3 regions of the Motilimonas thetidivivens genome follow, and region 2 is predicted to be linked to each of the others. Evidence: predicted binding sites of a transcription regulator. Region 2 holds the regulator's gene; each other region holds the start of a gene.
What was found. The regulator FNR, encoded in region 2, switches genes on or off when oxygen is low (the NO sensors DNR and NnrR bind a similar motif). The targets are predictions, from matches to a motif close to TTGATCTAGATCAA.

Region 1: the regulator FNR is predicted to act here: its motif matches at 4,402-4,415, upstream of adhE (bifunctional acetaldehyde-CoA/alcohol dehydrogenase).
Region 3: the regulator FNR is predicted to act here: its motif matches at 3,960-3,973, upstream of napF (ferredoxin-type protein NapF).

Annotation. Positions count from the first base shown of each region.
Region 1 covers NZ_JBKFDK010000002.1:56,842-63,314, reverse strand. The annotation lists gene ACK8OT_RS02460 (helix-turn-helix domain-containing protein) at 1-203, shown strand, start outside; gene ACK8OT_RS02455 (cyclic di-GMP phosphodiesterase) at 200-1,501, opposite strand; gene adhE (bifunctional acetaldehyde-CoA/alcohol dehydrogenase) at 1,603-4,269, opposite strand; gene ACK8OT_RS02445 (TetR/AcrR family transcriptional regulator) at 4,797-5,411, shown strand; gene ACK8OT_RS02440 (alpha/beta fold hydrolase) at 5,408-6,193, opposite strand; gene ACK8OT_RS02435 (M14 family zinc carboxypeptidase) at 6,233-6,473, opposite strand, start outside.
Region 2 covers NZ_JBKFDK010000001.1:394,699-401,171, forward strand. The annotation lists gene cobB (Sir2 family NAD+-dependent deacetylase) at 1-217, shown strand, start outside; gene ACK8OT_RS01970 (DUF2189 domain-containing protein) at 395-1,201, shown strand; gene ACK8OT_RS01975 (DUF2987 domain-containing protein) at 1,176-1,850, shown strand; gene ttcA (tRNA 2-thiocytidine(32) synthetase TtcA) at 1,906-2,820, opposite strand; gene uspE (universal stress protein UspE) at 2,923-3,855, opposite strand; gene fnr (fumarate/nitrate reduction transcriptional regulator Fnr) at 3,982-4,731, opposite strand; gene ACK8OT_RS01995 (sulfite exporter TauE/SafE family protein) at 4,939-5,619, opposite strand; gene ccoS (cbb3-type cytochrome oxidase assembly protein CcoS) at 5,616-5,825, opposite strand; gene ACK8OT_RS02005 (heavy metal translocating P-type ATPase) at 5,822-6,473, opposite strand, start outside.
Region 3 covers NZ_JBKFDK010000002.1:185,556-192,028, reverse strand. The annotation lists gene yvcK (uridine diphosphate-N-acetylglucosamine-binding protein YvcK) at 1-274, opposite strand, end outside; gene narL (two-component system response regulator NarL) at 360-998, opposite strand; gene narQ (nitrate/nitrite two-component system sensor histidine kinase NarQ) at 985-2,712, opposite strand; molybdenum cofactor riboswitch at 2,808-2,953, shown strand; gene moaA (GTP 3',8-cyclase MoaA) at 2,941-3,921, shown strand; gene napF (ferredoxin-type protein NapF) at 4,141-4,620, shown strand; gene ACK8OT_RS03030 (chaperone NapD) at 4,670-4,966, shown strand; gene napA (nitrate reductase catalytic subunit NapA) at 4,966-6,473, shown strand, end outside.

The sequences.
Region 1 (6,473 bases), on a different contig from region 2:
TCTTAGAGTCCAATACTGAACATTGGCTTAAAGCCCACGAGACCGAACAGCTACAGCATGACGTGCTGTTGATGATCCGACCTCATCAAAAGATCTTGTTTTCTAATGGTATTGTTAATTTGCCCAATGAATTTTTAGCTCATGTATCAAGCAGCATTGAAAGCTTTTCGACTATTGAGCAGGTGAATCAAAGTGGCAATTAGCCAGGGAGTGGTGACTCTGCTGACGCAACTCGTGGTGAAAAGTACAAACAATAGCGAATATGATTGTTAAAATAGCGAGTTGCTAGTTCATCTAAATCCTCAAAGCTCAGTACTCGGCTAATATTTCGTTCATGCTTGGCTAGTGGAATGACCAAGCCAGTGGATTGGTTTTTACCAACTTCATAGATGAGTACATTTGGATTCATTGCATCTTCTGGGTTAGTTGACATCACCAACGCAGGTGTATTGTCATCTAACTGGACTAAAGATCCAGGAGGATAAACCCCCAGTAATTTCACCAATACCTCCAGCATACTGCGATTAAACTTGGTTTCACTTTGTTTAAACATCAGAGCAATCGCGCTACGGGGGCTTAAAGCTTTCTGCGATGGATGTGGAAAGCACAAGTTATCGTAGGCATCGACTAAGCCCAATAACTGGGTCATTTCATCTAATTGGTTAGCTTTAACCTGCTTAGGGTAGCCACTGCCGTCTAAGCGTTCATGGTGCTGGGCAATTAAAGGCAGTACTTCACTGGGGAAGCAGTTGGCTTTTTTAATGAGTTCAACACCATAAGTGGTGTGCATTTTATAAAAATTATCTTCAGATGTGGTCAAGGGGGTGGTTTTACGCCGGATCGAAGTGGGAACCTTGAGCAGGCCTATATCATGTAAAAACGCGCTAAGACAAAGGGTTTGTGCTTCGGTTTCACTCCATTCTAGGGCTTTGGCTGCCACTAAACATAGCACGGTCACATTTAGGCTGTGATAGAAGAGATCATCTGAGCTAGGCTGTGCTTGTATAACATGCATCACTTTGGTTGTTGGGCTGGCATACACATCAGCACATAAGGCCGTTATCAGTGTTTTTATTTCTACCAGAGCTTCTTCAGGCGCTAAACCAAACTGACCCATGGCCTCACGAAATTTCAGTAGGCTATGATGGTATGCGGCATCGGCACGTTTGTTATCCATGCGTAGCTGTTTTGATATCGCCCGCTGTTTCTCTTCTTCTGTCAGTTCCCGCACAACTTTTTTTACTGGTTGTTCGGGTGGATTTTCAGATTGAGCTGGAGTGATAGGTTTAACATCACTTTTTTGCCAGTCTACGTCAACTTGGCTTAAACCTAATGCTTGAATAATGGTCAGCTGCTCTTGGTTTTTAATTTTAAAGCTGTTGAACATAAAAGGGTGGTCTTTCCAACCAAGAGGAAGCTCTACGAAATGGCCAATCGCTAGGTCATTTATTGCAACGGGAGATTTTTTTACTTTGTTTTCTGCCATATTAGCTAACTTCATTGGACTGTATAACCAGTTTAGTTGGCTTTATCTCAAAAACAAAAAAGCCCGCTATTTGCGGGCTTTGTTTTTTAACTCAGTTAACACATTTTTTATGTTAATTAAGCTTTTGCTGCTTTTTTAGCTTTAGCTGGCTTGGCTTCTGCTGCAGGCTTGTCTTGACACTTTTGGCCTTCAACGTACGGTACACCGTAGTAAGAAGCGATTAGTACTTCTTTAAGCTCGCTGATAAGTGGGTAACGTGGGTTTGCACCAGTACATTGGTCATCAAACGCATCTACCGCTAGTTCGTCAACTTTCGCTAAGAACTCAGCTTCGTTAACGCCTGTCTCTTGAATAGACATTGGGATGTTAACTTCTTTCTTCAGCTCGTCTAACCATGCTAGTAGGTTATTTAGCTTCTCTTCTGTGTTCTTACCGCCAAGACCTAAGTGGTCAGCTACTTCTGCGTAACGAGCACGTGCTTTTGGACGGTCGTATTGAGAGAAAGCAGTTTGTTTAGTCGGTGTATTCGTCGCGTTGTAACGTACTACGTTAGTCAGTAGTAATGCGTTAGCTAGACCGTGAGGAATATGGAACTCAGCACCTAGTTTGTGCGCCATTGAGTGACATACACCTAGGAAAGAGTTAGCAAACGCGATACCTGCGATAGTTGCCGCGTTGTGTACTTTTTCACGTGCAACTGGGTCAGCTTTACCGTTAGCGTAAGAGCTTGGTAGGTACTCTTTAAGTAGTTTAAGCGCTTGTAGTGCTTGGCCGTCTGAGTACTCGTTCGCTAGTACAGAAACATAAGCTTCCATTGCGTGAGTTACCGCGTCGTAACCACCAAAGGCACATAGTGACTTAGGCATATCCATTACTAGGTTAGCATCTACAACCGCCATGTTTGGCGTTAGTTCGTAGTCAGCTAGTGGATATTTCTGACCTGTTGCATCGTCAGTTACAACCGCAAATGGTGTTACTTCAGAGCCTGTACCAGAAGTAGTTGTGATACATACTAGTTCAGCTTTGCTACCCATTTTAGGGAACTTGTAAATACGTTTACGGATATCCATAAAGCGCATTGATAGGTCTTCGAAATCAGTTTCTGGGTGCTCGTACATTACCCACATGATTTTCGCTGCATCCATAGGTGAACCACCGCCCACTGCTAGGATTACGTCTGGCTGGTAGCTGTGACATGCCGCAGCACCCGCTTTAACAACAGAAAGTGTTGGATCCGCTTCTACTTCGTGGAACACTTCAACTTCCATGCCTTTTTCTTTTAGGATGGCACGTAGGTCATCGATGTAACCGTTGTTGAATAAGAAACGGTCAGTTACGATCATAGCGCGTTTCTTGCCGTCTAGGTCGTCCATTGCAACAGGTAGAGAGCCGCGACGGAAGTAGATAGATTTAGGTAGTTTGTGCCACAACATATTTTCTGCTCGCTTCGCTACAATTTTCTTGTTGATTAGGTGTTTAGGACCTACGTTTTCAGAAATCGCGTTACCACCCCAAGAACCACAACCTAGTGTTAAAGAAGGCGCTAGTTCGAAGTTGTAAAGGTCACCGATACCACCGTGAGAAGAAGGCGTGTTGATTAGGATACGCGCGGTCTTCATCTTGTCACCGAAGTAAGCGATGCGATCTGCGTTAGCATCTTGGTCAGTATAAAGTACAGATGTGTGACCTACACCGCCGATATCTAGTACGATGCCAGCTTGACGTACTGCGTCTTCAAAGTCTTTCGCTTTGTAAACACCTAGGGTTGGAGATAGTTTCTCGTGAGAGAATTCATCTTCAGGTGTTGCTTCTAGGCCTTCACCGATTAGGATCTTAGTAGATTCAGGTACAGTTACACCCGCTAGCTCAGCAATTTTGTATGCTGGTTGACCAACGATTTTCGCGTTTAGCGCGCCGTCAATCATTAATACTTTACGCACTTTGTCTGCGTCAGCTTTGTTTAGTACTGCTGCGCCGTACTTAGCAAAACGTGCTACTACGTCGTCGTAGATAGACTCAACAATGATAGCGGCTTGCTCAGAAGCACAGATTACGCCGTTGTCGAATGTTTTAGACATTAAGATAGAAGAAACAGCACGTTTGATGTCTGCAGTTTCATCGATAACCACTGGTGTGTTACCAGCACCAACACCGATAGCTGGCTTACCAGAAGAGTAAGCTGCCTTAACCATGCCTGGACCACCTGTTGCAAGGATAAGGGCGATGTCATTGTGCTTCATTAGCGCGTTAGATAGTTCAACCGAAGGTTGGTCAATCCAGCCGATAATGTCTTTTGGTGCACCCGCTTTAACAGCTGCGTCTAAAACTAGTTTAGCTGCGAAGTTAGTTGCGTTTTTAGCACGTGGATGTGGCGAGAAGATACAACCGTTACGTGTTTTAAGAGAAATCAGTGCTTTAAAGATAGCAGTTGAGGTTGGGTTGGTGGTTGGTACGATGGCACAAACGATACCAACTGGCTCAGCGATAGTGATAGTACCGCCCTCATCGTTCTTGTCGATGATGCCACAGGTTTTTTCATCTTTGTATTTGTTGTAGATGAATTCAGAAGCAAAGTGGTTTTTGATTACTTTGTCTTCCATGATACCCATGCCTGATTCTTCAGCAGCCATTCGGGCTAGTTCAATACGAGCTGTAGAAGCAGCGAGTGAAGCCGCGCGGAAAATTTTGTCTACTTGCTCTTGGCTGTAGTTTGCGAATTCTTTCTGTGCCGCTTTAACACGTGCGACCATTGCGTCTAATTCAGCAAGATTGCTAACTGTCATCTTGGTTACTCCTAGTAAATAAAAATTCTTTATTAAGGGTGGAACATTATCCCAGAGTGTTGGGGGTGACGCTGTTGCTGCCTTAGTAAATAACTTTCATGAAGGATTATATGACTGATCGTGGTCAAAATGTTGATTTGGATCAGTTGTTGCTAAATTACAAAAGAAAATCTATTACTCTTGGGGTAGAACGGTTGAAAATTAACCGTCAGCCCCTAAATAACAGGCCTTCTGAAGTGTTATTTGCATTACTAATATTGGCTGCTAACCATTATATTGCCTGAAATGGTAGGAAAGTTTCATCTTTTTTGACCTTCTGTTAGCGTTAGATCACATTAAATCGCACTGATTTAACCTTTAGTTACAGCCACCGTGTTCAGTCGCAACTTTGTTTATCTATTTTGCATCCTCTGTTGTTGCGTTTATTAAAATTTTGTATTGTTTTTATTAATATTCAAAGTAATTTAAACTTCGTTATCGTATATTTCAGTGCTTAATTTTTTCAACTAGAGATATTGGTGCTACTTATGGCAACTCAAGCAGAGCGAAACGCAGCAACCCGAGAGGCACTTCGTCAGGCGGCATTAAGCCAATTGGTTCAATTTGGTTATTCAGGTACCAACGCCAGCGCGATTTGTAATGCAGCGGGGGTGACTCGTGGCGCTCTCAATCATCAATATCCAGATGGTAAAGTGGGCCTGATCGCCGACTTAGTTGAAACCATGTTTGCTGAGCAGGTGGCGCTTTATTACCAACATGGATATTGCCATCCTTTAGAGTTCGTGAAGGCCATGTTAGATGCCTTATACCGTGATCCTGAAAGTAAAATGCAGCTAGTGATGATGGACTTATGGTTATCGATGCGCGGCGACAGCAAGCTCGAGCAGGTGGTTGGGCCTGTGCTATATCAAGGATCAGAAAATTTGTGGCGTTGTTTTTCACCCATGGCGCAATCAAGTGAAGATACGTTGGCTCATTTAGTGCGCACTTTTATCACAGGTTTAAGCGTTAACCGGCTTAACCCGCAGATGAATGCGGTGATGGCAAGGCGTCAAATCAAATTGATGCGTGACTTGATTACCTTAGCGATGCAGCCATCGTATGAATTATGCGATGAGTTAGAAGCCATTAATGAGTACTAATTCTTATTCCCGCTGTTGATGATGTTGGCTAGGGTGTTGGCCAACACTTGCGGCTGGTCGAGGGCAACATCGTGACCCGCCTGATCGATGACATAAGTAGCTGCTTTTAAGGCCTTGGCTAAAGCTAATGTGCATTTAGGGTTAACCAATTGATCTTGTTTAGCATAAATAAAACTCACGGGTTTACCCACTAGCATGTCAATAGACGGTTTAAACCTTGCTGCTGCAATAATCTGGCGCAGGCTGTTTGTTATCGATGTCGGGGCTTGCTGGCGCAACTCACTCCAATACTTGAGTACATTTAAATCTTGTTTATGCAGTAAACTGGTGAGGGTTAAAATGGTGTGCTCCATTTTGCTACAATCTGGGTAGCGCTTCGCGCTCAGTAATCCCTTGCAAAAAGGTAATAGCGCAAAGCGCTGCCAAGGCCAAGAATAGCGTGAGCTAGTATTAATGGCGATAACTTGACTCACTTTATCTACTTGACTGGAATGCGCTGCCAACGAGGCTAGGGCAACCATTCCCCCCAATGATAACCCCACTAAAATCGCATTCTCAATCTTCTGCTTCGCTAATTGGTTTAAAATGTCTTGGCAGTACAGGCTAATACATAGCGGACTTTGTTGCTGAAAGCGTTCACCATTGCCCAAAGTATCTAAGCAGATCACCTGATGCTGAGGGAGCTGCTTTTGTAAGATCGCCGGAAAATCCCCCCAATGGCGCTGTTCACGTGATAAACCTCTTAATAGTACTACCGTAGGCTGTGCATTTAATGGTTCCATCTGAGCTTCCTCAATATTGAGCGAAAGAACGATTTGTCGTTATCGTTTTAAGTCCTGATACCACAATCGCTTAGCGGCATCATTCATCAGGCCTAAGGTTTTGCCTTCTGGCAGCCAGTTTGCTGATGAATATGCGGCTTGTATTAAAAAATTCATCAGTACCGTGTGTCTTCTTAAAATACGCTCATATCTGTGCTGTTTTTGTGGGTTAAAAAAACCGGCAAAGTTAAACAGTTGGCGAGGATTCTTTTTTACCCATAGCCAAGATCCCATTTCTAAC
Region 2 (6,473 bases):
ATCACAGGCCGATTTATTTATATCAATAGGAACTTCAGGAAGCGTTTACCCTGCTGCCGGATTTGTTCATGAGGCAGCGAGCCACGGCGCTCATACAATCGAGATAAACCTTGAGCCAAGTGAGATTAGCAATCAATTTGCAGAAGTGAGGCAAGGCTCGGCAGGATTATTAGTGCCGGAGCTGATCGAGCAACTCCTGTCGCCCATCAAGGCATAATTTTTACGACTTTAGCGCTGAAATAAAGAAGTGACTCGATTGGAGGTCCTAAATTTCATCCGATTGCGTGGTCAGCAAATTAATTCACTAAATAACGCTATATTGGGTGTAAATGTCTTTCACATCTAGGGACGAACCTCTTAAAATGCACACTCATGCAAATAAAGTGGTTTGGTAATGAACGAGCAAGAACAAAAAACTCAGTTACAGATTGGTGGCAACCTCAAGCAGTCCCTAGAGCAAGGTTTTAGGCTTGATCTCGCCAATATTTTCTCTGAAGCATTTAAAATCACCCTAAAAAACCTCGCTACCTTAATGCTGGCGTGTTTAGCTTCGTTAGGGTTTATGATGTTGGTAGCGAGCGTATTGGTACATGGTGGCGAGCTATTAGGCTACATCAAAGAGGTGGTTGATGAACAAGGTAACCCTGTCATCATCACCAAGGAAATGATAGCGATAGGTTTAATGATGTCGGTATTTGTCATTCCTTCCATCATAGCTGGCTTTATCATGATGAGTTTAAATCATGTGGTTGGTTTGAAGACTAAACCATTAATGGTTTTTAACTTCTTCAAATTTTTTGGTCCGCTTGCTATCGCTTTTGCAGTGCCAAACCTACTTTCAATGGCATTTATGAATTTGGGCTTAGGTGTGTTTGCTTATTTGCCGACTATCTATATTAGCGCCATTTTTTCACTCGTTATCCCGTTGATGCTAGAGCGAAAAATGACCGTTTTCCAAGCGATACCTATGTCTATTCGCGTGGTACATAAAGGGCTAATTTCCCTATTTATTATTCATGCTCTGATTAACTTATTTATGCTATTCGGTATGGTCACTGTGGTCGGTTTAGCATTTGTCATCCCATTTGTTTTCACCTTGCAAGCGGTAATTTACCGAGAAGTCTGTGGCATCAGACTCAGTGTTGAAATCAATGGCGACGGCTCAAATCAAGACAATGATAAAGGTGAGTTCAGTGCATAAATTATTATTTTTATTAATTTTATTATATGCTCCTTGGGCAAGTGCCATTGAGACAAAATTTTCCTATAGTGATTTTTATAAACGATTAGCGGTAGTAAAAAAGGAAGGTTTGACTAGGGTGACACCAGCATTTTATTTGTTGGATCAAAATGCTCAGCAGCCATGTCAACTCGCTAAGGCTGTGCTGGAAACAGCAAACCGCCAAGTCGCAATCACACAAACCCCCTCGGGTGAACTTCTTGTACCTTACGATGTAAAGCTAAAACAAGAAAAGGCGGAACTCGTGTTAGTGTTTGCACATGAACAAACAGATTGCGCTATGTCGTTACAAACCAAGCTGTTGGTGCCAATTAGTGGTATTCAAGATGTCGATGGTTTGAGTAAAATCGCCGATGAATTAGAAAAGCTGATGTTAGGTCAAGCTGGCTTTTGGGGTAAGTTATTTTTACCTGACTTTAATGGTATTAGTCTCACCTTGGCTGGTGATTTCGCAACTGATCAACAGGCTGTTTTCAGTATTGCTAATACCGACTTTGCAGTAGAGCAGGGACATGTTTACTTATCAAAGCAATGGTTAGCGGAGCATCAAGGTAAAGCGGTGCAACTGGCTGATTCGGTAATCGATATAAAGCCTTGGTTGGTGCAATAATTCACTTTTTGACTGATGGCACTTGCCATCAGTCATGTTAGCTTAAGCTTAAAAATCAAGTGAGCTCTATAATTTGCAGCTCTGGCTCATCAGCCATTTGTTGCCCAGATGAAGTGGACGGAAAGTCTGGTTTGTCAAAGGCAATGTCTCCGCCATCAATCACACCGCTGTGTTGATCCACTGATTTAAAATCAAATAGTTCATGATCCATCAAATGTGAAGGCACAACATTTTGGATGCTGCGGAACATGCTTTCAATTCGGCCTGGATAGCGTTTTTCCCAACCTTGCAGCATTTCTTTGATCATTTTGCGTTGTAAGTTTTCTTGGCTGCCACACAGGTTACAAGGAATGATCGGGAATTCTTTTATCTGGGCGTATTTCTCCAGATCAGCTTCCTTACAATAAGCAAGAGGGCGAATAACCACGTGTTTACCATCATCACTGACTAGTTTAGGTGGCATAGACTTTAGTTTTCCGCCATGAAACATATTTAGCAATAAGGTCTCGAGAATATCATCACGATGGTGGCCTAAAGCAATTTTTGTTGCGCCAAGACGTGTCGCCGTTGAATACAAAATACCACGGCGCAGACGAGAGCATAGTGAACAGGTTGTTTTTCCTGCTGGGATCTTGTCCATCACTATGGAGTAGGTATCTTCTTCGACAATTTCAAAGTCCACGCCAATTTGGGTTAAGTATTGGGGTAAAACATGCTCGGGGAAGCCAGGCTGTTTTTGGTCAAGGTTAACCGCAACAATATCAAACTGGATAGGTGCATGGGCTTTCAAGTGCATCAGAATATCAAGTAGGGCATAACTGTCTTTACCGCCACTTAAGCAAACCATTACCTTGTCGCCTTCTTCAATCATATTAAAGTCGGCAATGGCTTTACCTGTTTCACGACGTAAACGTTTATGCAATTTATTCTGGTTGTATTGTGCTTTGGCCTCAGCCGTCGGTGTACCCATAGTTCTATCCACAGCAAAAAAAGTCTGCGTATTATAGCGTCAAGAATGTTCCAAGCAAGTAAGGCGGTGGGAGTGCGGCCAATTGCTTGGCCGCAATAATGCTTATTGTTGTAAGGGAGAAATGTAATCTATCGGTTTCAATGCAAGTAGGTCGCAATCCAGACTGTCAATCAAATGCTCGGCGGTATTGCCGATGAGTGCAGCGCTGATACCGGTTCGACCAACCGTACCAAGCACAACCAGCTCTGCATCAAGCTCTTTTGCGACTTGTGGTATTACGTCTTCCGCTAAGCCTTCAACCACGTGCTGCCGCTCTGCTGGAATCCCATGCTTGTTGCCATGTTCGGTAAGCATATCGACATGGCGTTTTTGTACTGCATCACTGTATTCAATAGGGTTAAAGTCGGGAAGCTCTAAGGCAATATTCACTGGTGTACTGGGGAAGGCATTGATCAAACTGACATTAGCATTGATCATTTTAGCCATGTCGAGGGCTTCATGGGTGATCTTATCGTTTAACGCCATGTGTTCATCATCTTCGGCTGTCGCATGAATAGCAGCCAAAATAGTGCCGTTTTCAGGCCAATCATGATTTTTAACCAACAACAATGGCTCCGGACATTTACGTAATAAATGCCAATCGGTGGGAGTGAAAATAACGGATTGAAGCTTAGGATGATGATGGGTGCCTTTGACGACGAGATCATGGCCAAAGTCTAAGGTTTCTTGAATAATGCTCTCAAATGGACGGTTATGCCAGAGCACTTTGGTATCAATAAACAAACCTTGGCTTCGATATGGGGCAGCCAGCTCTTCAAGCCATGCCGTCTGTTGTTGTATCACGCTGGCGCGCATTGCTTCACGCTCTTCAAGCGAAAGCATGGTGGTCATTTCAAAAGAAAAGTCATAGACAGAAAGAAACAGCTTTAATTTGGCATGCTCTTCGCGTTGACATATGTAGGCGGCGCGAGAAAGGGCCGTTTGTTCTTCTTTGGTAGGATCAATGACGACTAAGATGTTGCGATATTTAACCATACACCCCTCCGGGTTACTGATAATATTCCACGTTCCTAGTCTTAATTTAGCTCAAAATGATGTGATATTGCGCGATGGTGATCAATTATTTTATTTTTCAATTGATTAATTCCACCGCGCTGGTAGTTATTCGGCTTTAGTCGCGCCAGCAACTTCAGCTAATTGTTGATGATCGATAATGGTAATGTATTTACCTTTAACGGCGATCATTTCACTTTTTTGGAACCGACCGAGTAAACGACTGATGGTTTCTACGGTAAGGCCTAAGTAGTTACCGATATCGCCTCGAGTCATCGACAAACGAAACTCACGAGGTGAGAATCCACGTTCAGAGAAGCGTTGTGACAGGCTATAAATAAAGGCGCCTAAACGTTCTTCCGCATTTTTCTTAGACAATAATAAAATCATTTCTTGGTCGCCAACGATCTCATTACTCATCATGCGCATGATTTGCTGACGCAGCTTAGGCATCTTGCCCGATAAATCATCCAAGGTATCGTATGGGATTTCACAAATCATCGAGGTTTCGAGGGCCTGCGCGAAACTTGGATGACGGCCGGTGTTGATGGCATCAAAACCAACAAGATCGCCAGCTAGATGAAAACCGGTAATTTGTTCGTCGCCCTGTTCGGTAATGGTATAGGACTTAACGGTACCAGAACGAATGGCATACAATGCTCGCATATCTTCGCCAGCTTTATACAGCTCTTCACCCTTTTGAATTGGCTTTTTTCGCTCTATGATGTTGTCGAGCTGATCAAGCTCAGTTTCATTAAGGCTAACAGGAATACAAAGTTGGCTGATACTGCAATCTTGACAGTGTATTTCACAGCCACCTGACTGGATGCGTCTGGTATTTTTATTCTCGGACTTCATACTTACCCGAAATCTCCACTTGATATATATCAATATTGTAACATTTATTGCCTGAGTTTAAATAGCAGAATAACCGCAGAAGGTGAATTGAAAGCCAAAAAGTGATAACGCCTTAAAAATGCGAAAATAAACTTGCTTTAGCAATGAAATTAAGTCGAGTCAGAGTGAGAAAGGCTAGTTATATGTCTATTAAAAATAGATTTATAATTAATAAATCAGTTGTTTAATTGCGATGTAGCCAGTGTGAATGGCATAGAGTGCCAATAATGCACTGCCGCTATATCTAAACCAGTTAGATTGGATGACTCGCCCAATTGAATGGCTGAGTAAACCAATGGTGGCCATGGCGGGCAGGGTGCCTAAGGCAAATCCAGCCATGATTAACCCCCCATTTACGGCACTGCCGCTCACTGCAGCCCAAGAAAGGCTTGAATAGACCAAACCACACGGTAGCCAGCCCCATACCATGCCAAGAGGTAAAGCATAAAACGGATGCTTGAGGGGTAAAAAAAACTGCGCGATGGGCTGGATCCTGCGCCAAATATGTTGACCCGCTTTTTCGATGCTTTGCAAACCCAACCACAGGCGACTGATATATAGGGCTAATAGCAACATCATGATAGCGGCCAGCAAGCGAAGTAAGATGAGTGCTTGTTTTACATCAAATAGCTGACTGAGTGCCGCTGCTCCCCCTGCAATCAAAGCTCCAGCGAAAACATAGCTCAAGCAACGTCCTAGATTATAGAGCAGCAAGGTTAGCCACTGTTGAGACTTGCCGGCCTTGGGGTCGACAGAGAAGGTCATGGCACTGGCAACGCCACCGCACATACCTAAGCAATGACCTGCGCCTAGTAGACCAATGAAGAAAGCAGCATAGAAATCCGTCATTTGGGCGTATTAGGCTTATCGCAATGAACTTCTGATGCTGAGTTGGCTTGATTGCGAGCCTGCGAGTCATCTTCATCAAACAATATGTTAACGCCTTCGCGATCTAAATCTTCAAATTGATCGGAGCGTACTGCCCAAAAAAACAGACCAATCGCTATGGCTACAAACAAGATAGCGATAGGTATTAGCATGAAAATTATGCTCATTTCTTTAACAACCTCAATGAGTTGGTTACTACCACAACCGAGCTTAATGACATCCCCAGTGCGGCCATATAGGGAGGCACATGACCGGTGGCAGCCAAGGGTAGAATAAACAAATTATAACCCAAGGAAATGGCTAAGTTTTGCCTAATTACATCGCGTGTCTGTCTAGCAAGATGACGCGCCTTCGCCAATTTGCGTAACGAATCACCAATCAAAATCACGTCGGCTGAGTTCTTTGCCACATCGGTGCCGCTGCCGATGGCGACCGACACATGAGCTTGAGATAAAACGGGTGCATCGTTAATACCGTCACCGACCATTAAGGTAATACTACCTTCATGCTGGAATTGTTGCACCGCTTCGCGCTTTTGCTCAGGTGTAACGCCAGAAATTACGGTTTTGATGCCTAATTGGTCAGCAACGATTTGCGCTTGAGCCGAGCCATCCCCGGTCAACATTGCGGTATTAACCCCTTGTTGTTTAAAGTGGCTAAATGTTGCTTTGGCATCTTCCCGTAGTTCATCGGTGAGTTCAAACGCAGCCACCAATTCGTCATTGATAGTCATGACAATCAAGAGTAAGCGCGATTCAACTGGCACAGAAACGCCGCAATAGTCAGGATTACCTAACCGTACAGTTTGCCCTTGG
Region 3 (6,473 bases), on a different contig from region 2:
CAAATTCCCCCTTACCAGGGAAGCGGTATTCAAATAGCATGCTACCGATACTGGGCTCGGGCACAAGCTGATTAATACAATTTCGCAAATCGCCCCATGCGATACAGTTTTCGCTTTGTCTGATCCGACCTGTCGAGCCACCGTTATCTGTGGTGGTGACGATACCTGTTAGGTTAGGGCCAAGATGAGCTAAAGCCGATAGTAAGCGACCCAAGCCGTGGCCACCGCCGATAGCGACGACGTTATTGGAATCAATTAGCGAATTATTTGGCATATTTAACCGTTATTTTTATCTATTGTAGTTAAATTAACTTACAAGTTGGTATTGTGTAAATAAATAATTCCACTAGGTCGCCAAGCTATTTTTGTTGCTCTAAATACATCACCGCAGCTTCAACACGGGATTTAGCTTCGCACTTTTTGAGTAGACTTTTTACATGTACCTTTACCGTACCTTCGGAAATGTACAACTTGTCAGCCACTTCTTTGTTACTTTGCCCCTTGGCAATTTGCTGTAAAATCTGTAATTCTCGTTTGGTTAGCAGATCTAGTTTAGCTTGAAAATCATTATCTTCCTCTAAGCAATTGAGATATTCGATAATGCCCTCGCTAAATACCTGAGTTCCTGAAGCGGCTTGCTGAAGCTGGTTTAGCAAATCTTCTGGCTCGGTATCTTTAAGCAGGTAACCGTCTGCGCCATGATTGATTAAGTTGATGACGTCTTGTTTGGCATCGGACACCGTGAGGATCACGGTTGTCGCGTCAACGCCTTCATCACGCAGTGCCTTGAGGGTATCTAAGCCCGACATCCCCTTCATATTTAAATCTAATAAAATGAGCTCTGGTTCATATTGTTTTGCAAAAGCAAGGGCTTGAGAGCCATTACTGGCTTCAGCGACAACATTAAATTCAGGCTCTAAATTGAGAAGCTGGACAATACCTTTGCGCATTAACGGGTGGTCATCGACCACCATGACGGTGATTTTATTTTGCTCCATACTGAGCCTCTTGTTGCGTTATTGGGAAATGTAAACAAATACAGGTTTGCTTAGCGGCGCTGTTGATGATGAGTTCACCTTGTAGTTTAGCGGCTCGCTCTTTCATGATATTTAAACCATAGTGATTGAGCTTGCTATTTTGCTCCGCCATACCTATGCCATTGTCGCGGATTTCGACTTGGATCCTAGTCGAGCCTTGATAATGGCAGTTCACATCAATGTGGGTTGCATTGGCATGTTTAATGGCATTGAGCACAGACTCTCTCACAATTTGCAGTATATGTATGTATTGACCAGCATTTAAGTGATAGTCATTAATTTCATAGTGTAATGAGATTTCAGCCTCAGTTTGCGGTTTTAACTGCTCTAGCATGGCTTCCAAAGCCGCGGCTAAATTGGCTTCGTCTACCTTAAGGCGAAATGTGCTAAGCAACTCTCTCAGCTGTTTATAGGTATTGGCGACGCCGAGATCGATTTCTTGACTTATTTCTTGCGCTTTATGGATATCTTGCTGCTGAATGATAGCGCGTTTAAGTAAGGTGCATTGTATTCTTAAAAATGATAAGGATTGGGCAATCGAGTCATGCAGCTCTCGGGCGATAACGCCGCGCTCTTCCATTAGGGCCATGCGCTGGGTTTGTAATCTAATATTTTGCTGTTTCATTGCTTGTCCCAACAAGAATGCAAAGCTATCTAACACGACCATATCGACATATTGATTTTTTTGGATTTCGAGAAAAACGCTTTTTTCCGTGTCACTACTGACTTCAATTCGAATTATTTCGTCACATTCGACGGACCAAGGTGAAGTACTATAAATGAACCTAGGTGTGTCAAAATGGTTGTGCAGCTCAAGTCGAGCGGATCTCAGTAATTGTTGGTAAATTAATTGATCCAGCGCTTTGGTTAAGTCTCCTTCGCATAAATCGGCAACGTTGAGCTGTTGTGAGATGTTATAGAGAAAGCTGACCGTTTGATTCGCTTTGGCCAGCTCTTTGGTTTTTTGATTGACTTGATTTTCCATTTCTAAGTAAAGCTGTTTAAGCTCTTTAGACATATGTTGAAATGCTTGGCCCAAGGCGCCAATCTCTTGGTCTTTGGCGATAGTGAAATGACTATCAAACTGGCGGGCTTTCACTTGCTCGGTGGCCGCCATCAATTGATGCAGTGGTTCAACCACACGTACACGCATCAAATTCATCAGATAAGCACATATCATTAAAATGACTGCTAGCCCAATGGCTTGAGCGAGAAACAAAAATCGGATCTTGGCCTCCGAGTAGTTTTGTAGCGACAAAACAAAGGTATCAATCAGGGTAACAAAGCCAACTAGATGCTGGTTATAGGCGAGGTCATCGCCTTGCTCAATAAAGCTGCGCATGCGTTGCCACTGCAAAACGACTTGGTGATAGTCATTTAAAATGGATTTCGGATAGTACCAAGCTTGTACCTCGGTGAGTGGCGAGGTAAACAGGGATGCCTCAAATTGGCTAATGTTCTGTTCAGTTTGCTCAGGTTGTCGCATTAATTGGTAGGCAATGCGATAACTTTGCATGCGCATTGAGCCCGCTACGTTCACCATGCTGGCATCTTTTAAATTGGTGCTTTCGATGCTCAAGGTTAATGCCGCTTGTAATACCGACAAGGCAAAAATCAACAATAACGCATAGCGTAATGAAGAGGTCGCGGATTGGTTAAATTGGTGAATTTTCATTATCACTAAATGGGTAAATAAAGAATATAGTGGCTTATTTTAAGCAAAATGAGCCAGAATTACTGGGAACTAGGCCTGTTATCTGTTATACCAAAAGAAATGATGAACTCCGAGTCTCATTTGTCTAAGTCGAAGATATGGCAATGTGACCGCTTTAGTGATCTGTGACTGACCGCTGAGAAGGGTTAAATTAGAAATGATTTAGCCTCCCGAATTGGAAAGGTGTTTATGTCTCAACTTGTTGATCAATATCAGCGTAAGTTTGAATACTTGCGGCTGTCAATCACCGACGTGTGCAATTTTAAATGTAACTATTGTCTGCCCGATGGTTATCATCGCCAGCATAAAGCTACATTTTTAACCTTGCCCGAGATCCGCCATCTCGTTGCTGGATTTGCTAGCATGGGAGCAAAAAAAGTACGCATAACGGGTGGCGAGCCATCGTTGCGTCGTGATCTCTGTGAAATCATCGAAACCGTTAAAACCACACCCGGCATCGAGAAAGTGGCGATGACCACCAATGGCTATCGCATGGCCCGAGATGCGAGTCATTGGCGTCAAGCGGGCCTTGATTCGATTAATGTCAGTATGGACAGCTTAGATGCCAATATGTTTCATCAGATCACAGGTGAAAATTTATTGCATAAAGTGATGGCTGGAATTGATGCTGCGTTTGCTGCTGGATTTAATCAAGTCAAAGTGAATACCGTGTTGATGAAGGGCTTAAACAGCCATGAGTTAGCTTCCTTTTTGGCATGGATAAAGCCTCGCAATATTCAACTGCGATTTATTGAACTGATGCAAACGGGCGATAATCAAGCGCTTTTCAAAGCTCACCACGTCAGTGGTGCCAGTATTATGGTGCAGTTATTAGCGCAAGGCTGGATAGAGAAAGTGCGCCAATCCACCGATGGCCCAGCAAGGGTATTTTGTCATCCTGGTTATCAAGGTGAAATTGGCCTGATCATGCCCTATGAATCACATTTCTGTGATAGCTGTAATCGATTAAGGGTGTCAGCCTTGGGGCGGTTACATTTATGCCTATTTGGCGAACAAGGCACGCAGCTGCGGCCTTTACTGCAACAATCCGGTCAGTTACCTGAGTTACAACAAATGTTATTGGCCGCATTAGCTACTAAGCGTCCAACTCATTTACTTCATCAAGGTGAGGTGGGGGGAACTTATCACCTCGCTTCCGTTGGTGGTTAGTCAGTATTATCAAATGTGATCAAGCTCGCCTCTCTGGCTTGATCTAACTCAATTCAATCGCTGATTACCTCCTGATAGGTATATCAGTTCTCCCGATCTGTGATTACAGTTTGTAAACATGATTTACTTTAATTTTATTTGTTTAATGTTATTTGAAATTAATAAGCAAATAAGTTGAAAAATCGATTGGTCGACAATGAATGACAGTTGAGGGGTATTTTGGCTGATTTAGCGAAAAGACGCTTGTTTAGTCGTGGTCAAACTATCGCATTGGTTGAACTGCCTTGGCGTGATAAATCGGTGAGTTTTACAGATGTTTGCACTCGCTGCGGTGAATGTGTATCCGCTTGTGAAACCCAGATTATCGTTAAAGGTGACGGTGGTTTCCCCACCTTAGATTTCAACCAAGGGGAAGGAGAATGCAGTTTTTGTCAGCAATGCGCTGCGGTATGCCCCGAGCCTCTTTTTGATCTTTCTCAACCTGAGCCTTGGCAGCTTAAAGCACAAATTAAAGACACCTGTTTGGCTAATCAAAAGGTCTACTGTCGAAGTTGTGGTGAGCATTGTGATAGCCAAGCCATTTCTTTCAAACCCGGCATTAGCTCAGTACCGATAATTACTGCGGCGGATTGCAGTGGATGTGGGGCTTGCCTTTCGGTATGTCCGGTGCAAGCGATAGTCTTAGGTCAACCAAAATGACAAATCAAATCTATAGTTAATACGACACATAAATGGGCAAGTGATAACAATGAAAGAATGCCATATCTCGAGTTTAGTGGTCTATTGTGCACCGGAGCGTGAGGCGTGCGTTGCCCAAGCAATAGCGCAGCTAGCCGAGGCAGAAATCTATGCCCAGGAAGGTGGTAAGTTGGTGGTGGTCATAGAAAGTACCGGAAAAAGCCATATTCTTGCCACTGTTGAAACCCTTAATAATATCGAAGGTGTGATTAATACTGCGCTTGTTTATCACCAATTCGAAGAGCTGGCTGACACAATTGACGTGTCAACCGAAGCGCACTGTGTGCAATGTGAGGACAACCAATGATGAAACTGACTCGACGTGCGTTTGTCAAAGCGAATGCTGCTGCTTCTGCTGCCGCAGTTGCTGGCATTGCATTACCCGCTTCAGCAAGCAACCTTATCGCTAGTAAAGATGTCACTAAGATCAAATGGGAAAAAGCGCCCTGTCGCTTTTGTGGTACCGGCTGTAGTGTAATGGTCGGTACCCAAGATGGCCGAGTGGTGGCAACCCAAGGCGATCCGGATTCCGAAGTGAATAAAGGTCTTAATTGTATTAAAGGCTATTTCTTATCGAAAATAATGTACGGTAAAGATCGCCTGCAAACGCCTTTACTGCGCATGAAAGATGGCCAATATGATAAAGAAGGGGACTTTACGCCCGTCAGCTGGGATCAAGCTTTTGATGTCATGGCGGATAAGTTCAAACAAGCTCTGAAAGACAAAGGCCCCACTTCGGTAGGCATGTTTGGCTCAGGTCAATGGACAGTTTGGGAAGGCTATGCTGCGGCTAAGTTAATGAAAGCGGGCTTTTTATCTAACAATATCGACCCTAATGCGCGTCACTGTATGGCATCCGCTGTGGTTGGTTTTATGCGCACCTTTGGTATTGATGAGCCAATGGGCTGTTATGACGATATTGAAGCCGCTGATGCCTTTGTGCTTTGGGGCTCAAACATGGCGGAGATGCACCCGATTCTTTGGTCTCGCCTAACGGATCGCCGCTTATCAAACCCCCATGTTAAAGTTCATGTATTATCTACCTTTGAACATCGCAGTTTTGAATTGGCTGATAACGGCATTGTATTCACACCGCAATCAGATTTAGCCATTCTAAATTACATCGCTCATTATATTATTGAAAACGACAAGGTTAACTGGGACTTTGTTAACAAGCATACCGTCTTTAAGCGCGGTGCGACCGACATAGGTTATGGTCTGCGGCCTGAGCATCCGTTACAAAAAGCGGCTAAAAATCCAGATAGCGGTGACATGACGGACATGACATTTGAGGAATACAAAGCCTTCTTGTCAGATTACACCCTAGAAAAAACCGTTGAATTATCTGGCGTGCCTGCCGAGAAATTACAAGCTCTGGCAGAGTCTTATGCCGATCCTAAGCAAAAAGTGACCTCTTTTTGGACCATGGGTTTTAACCAACACACACGCGGTGTATGGGCCAATAACTCGGTTTACAATATTCACTTATTAACAGGTAAAATTTCTGAGCCTGGTAACAGCCCATTCTCGTTAACAGGTCAACCTTCAGCCTGTGGTACCGCGCGTGAAGTGGGGACCTTTGCTCACCGTTTACCGGCTGATCTGGTGGTGATGAATCCAAAGCATCGTGCCACAGCGGAAAAAATTTGGAAGCTACCTGAGGGAACGATTCCACCTAAGCCGGGCTATCACGCGGTGCTGCAAAACCGCATGTTAAAAGACGGCAAGCTCAACGCTTACTGGGTAATGTGTAACAACAATATGCAAGCCGCGCCCAATATTAATGAAGAGGGATTACCGGGTTACCGTAATCC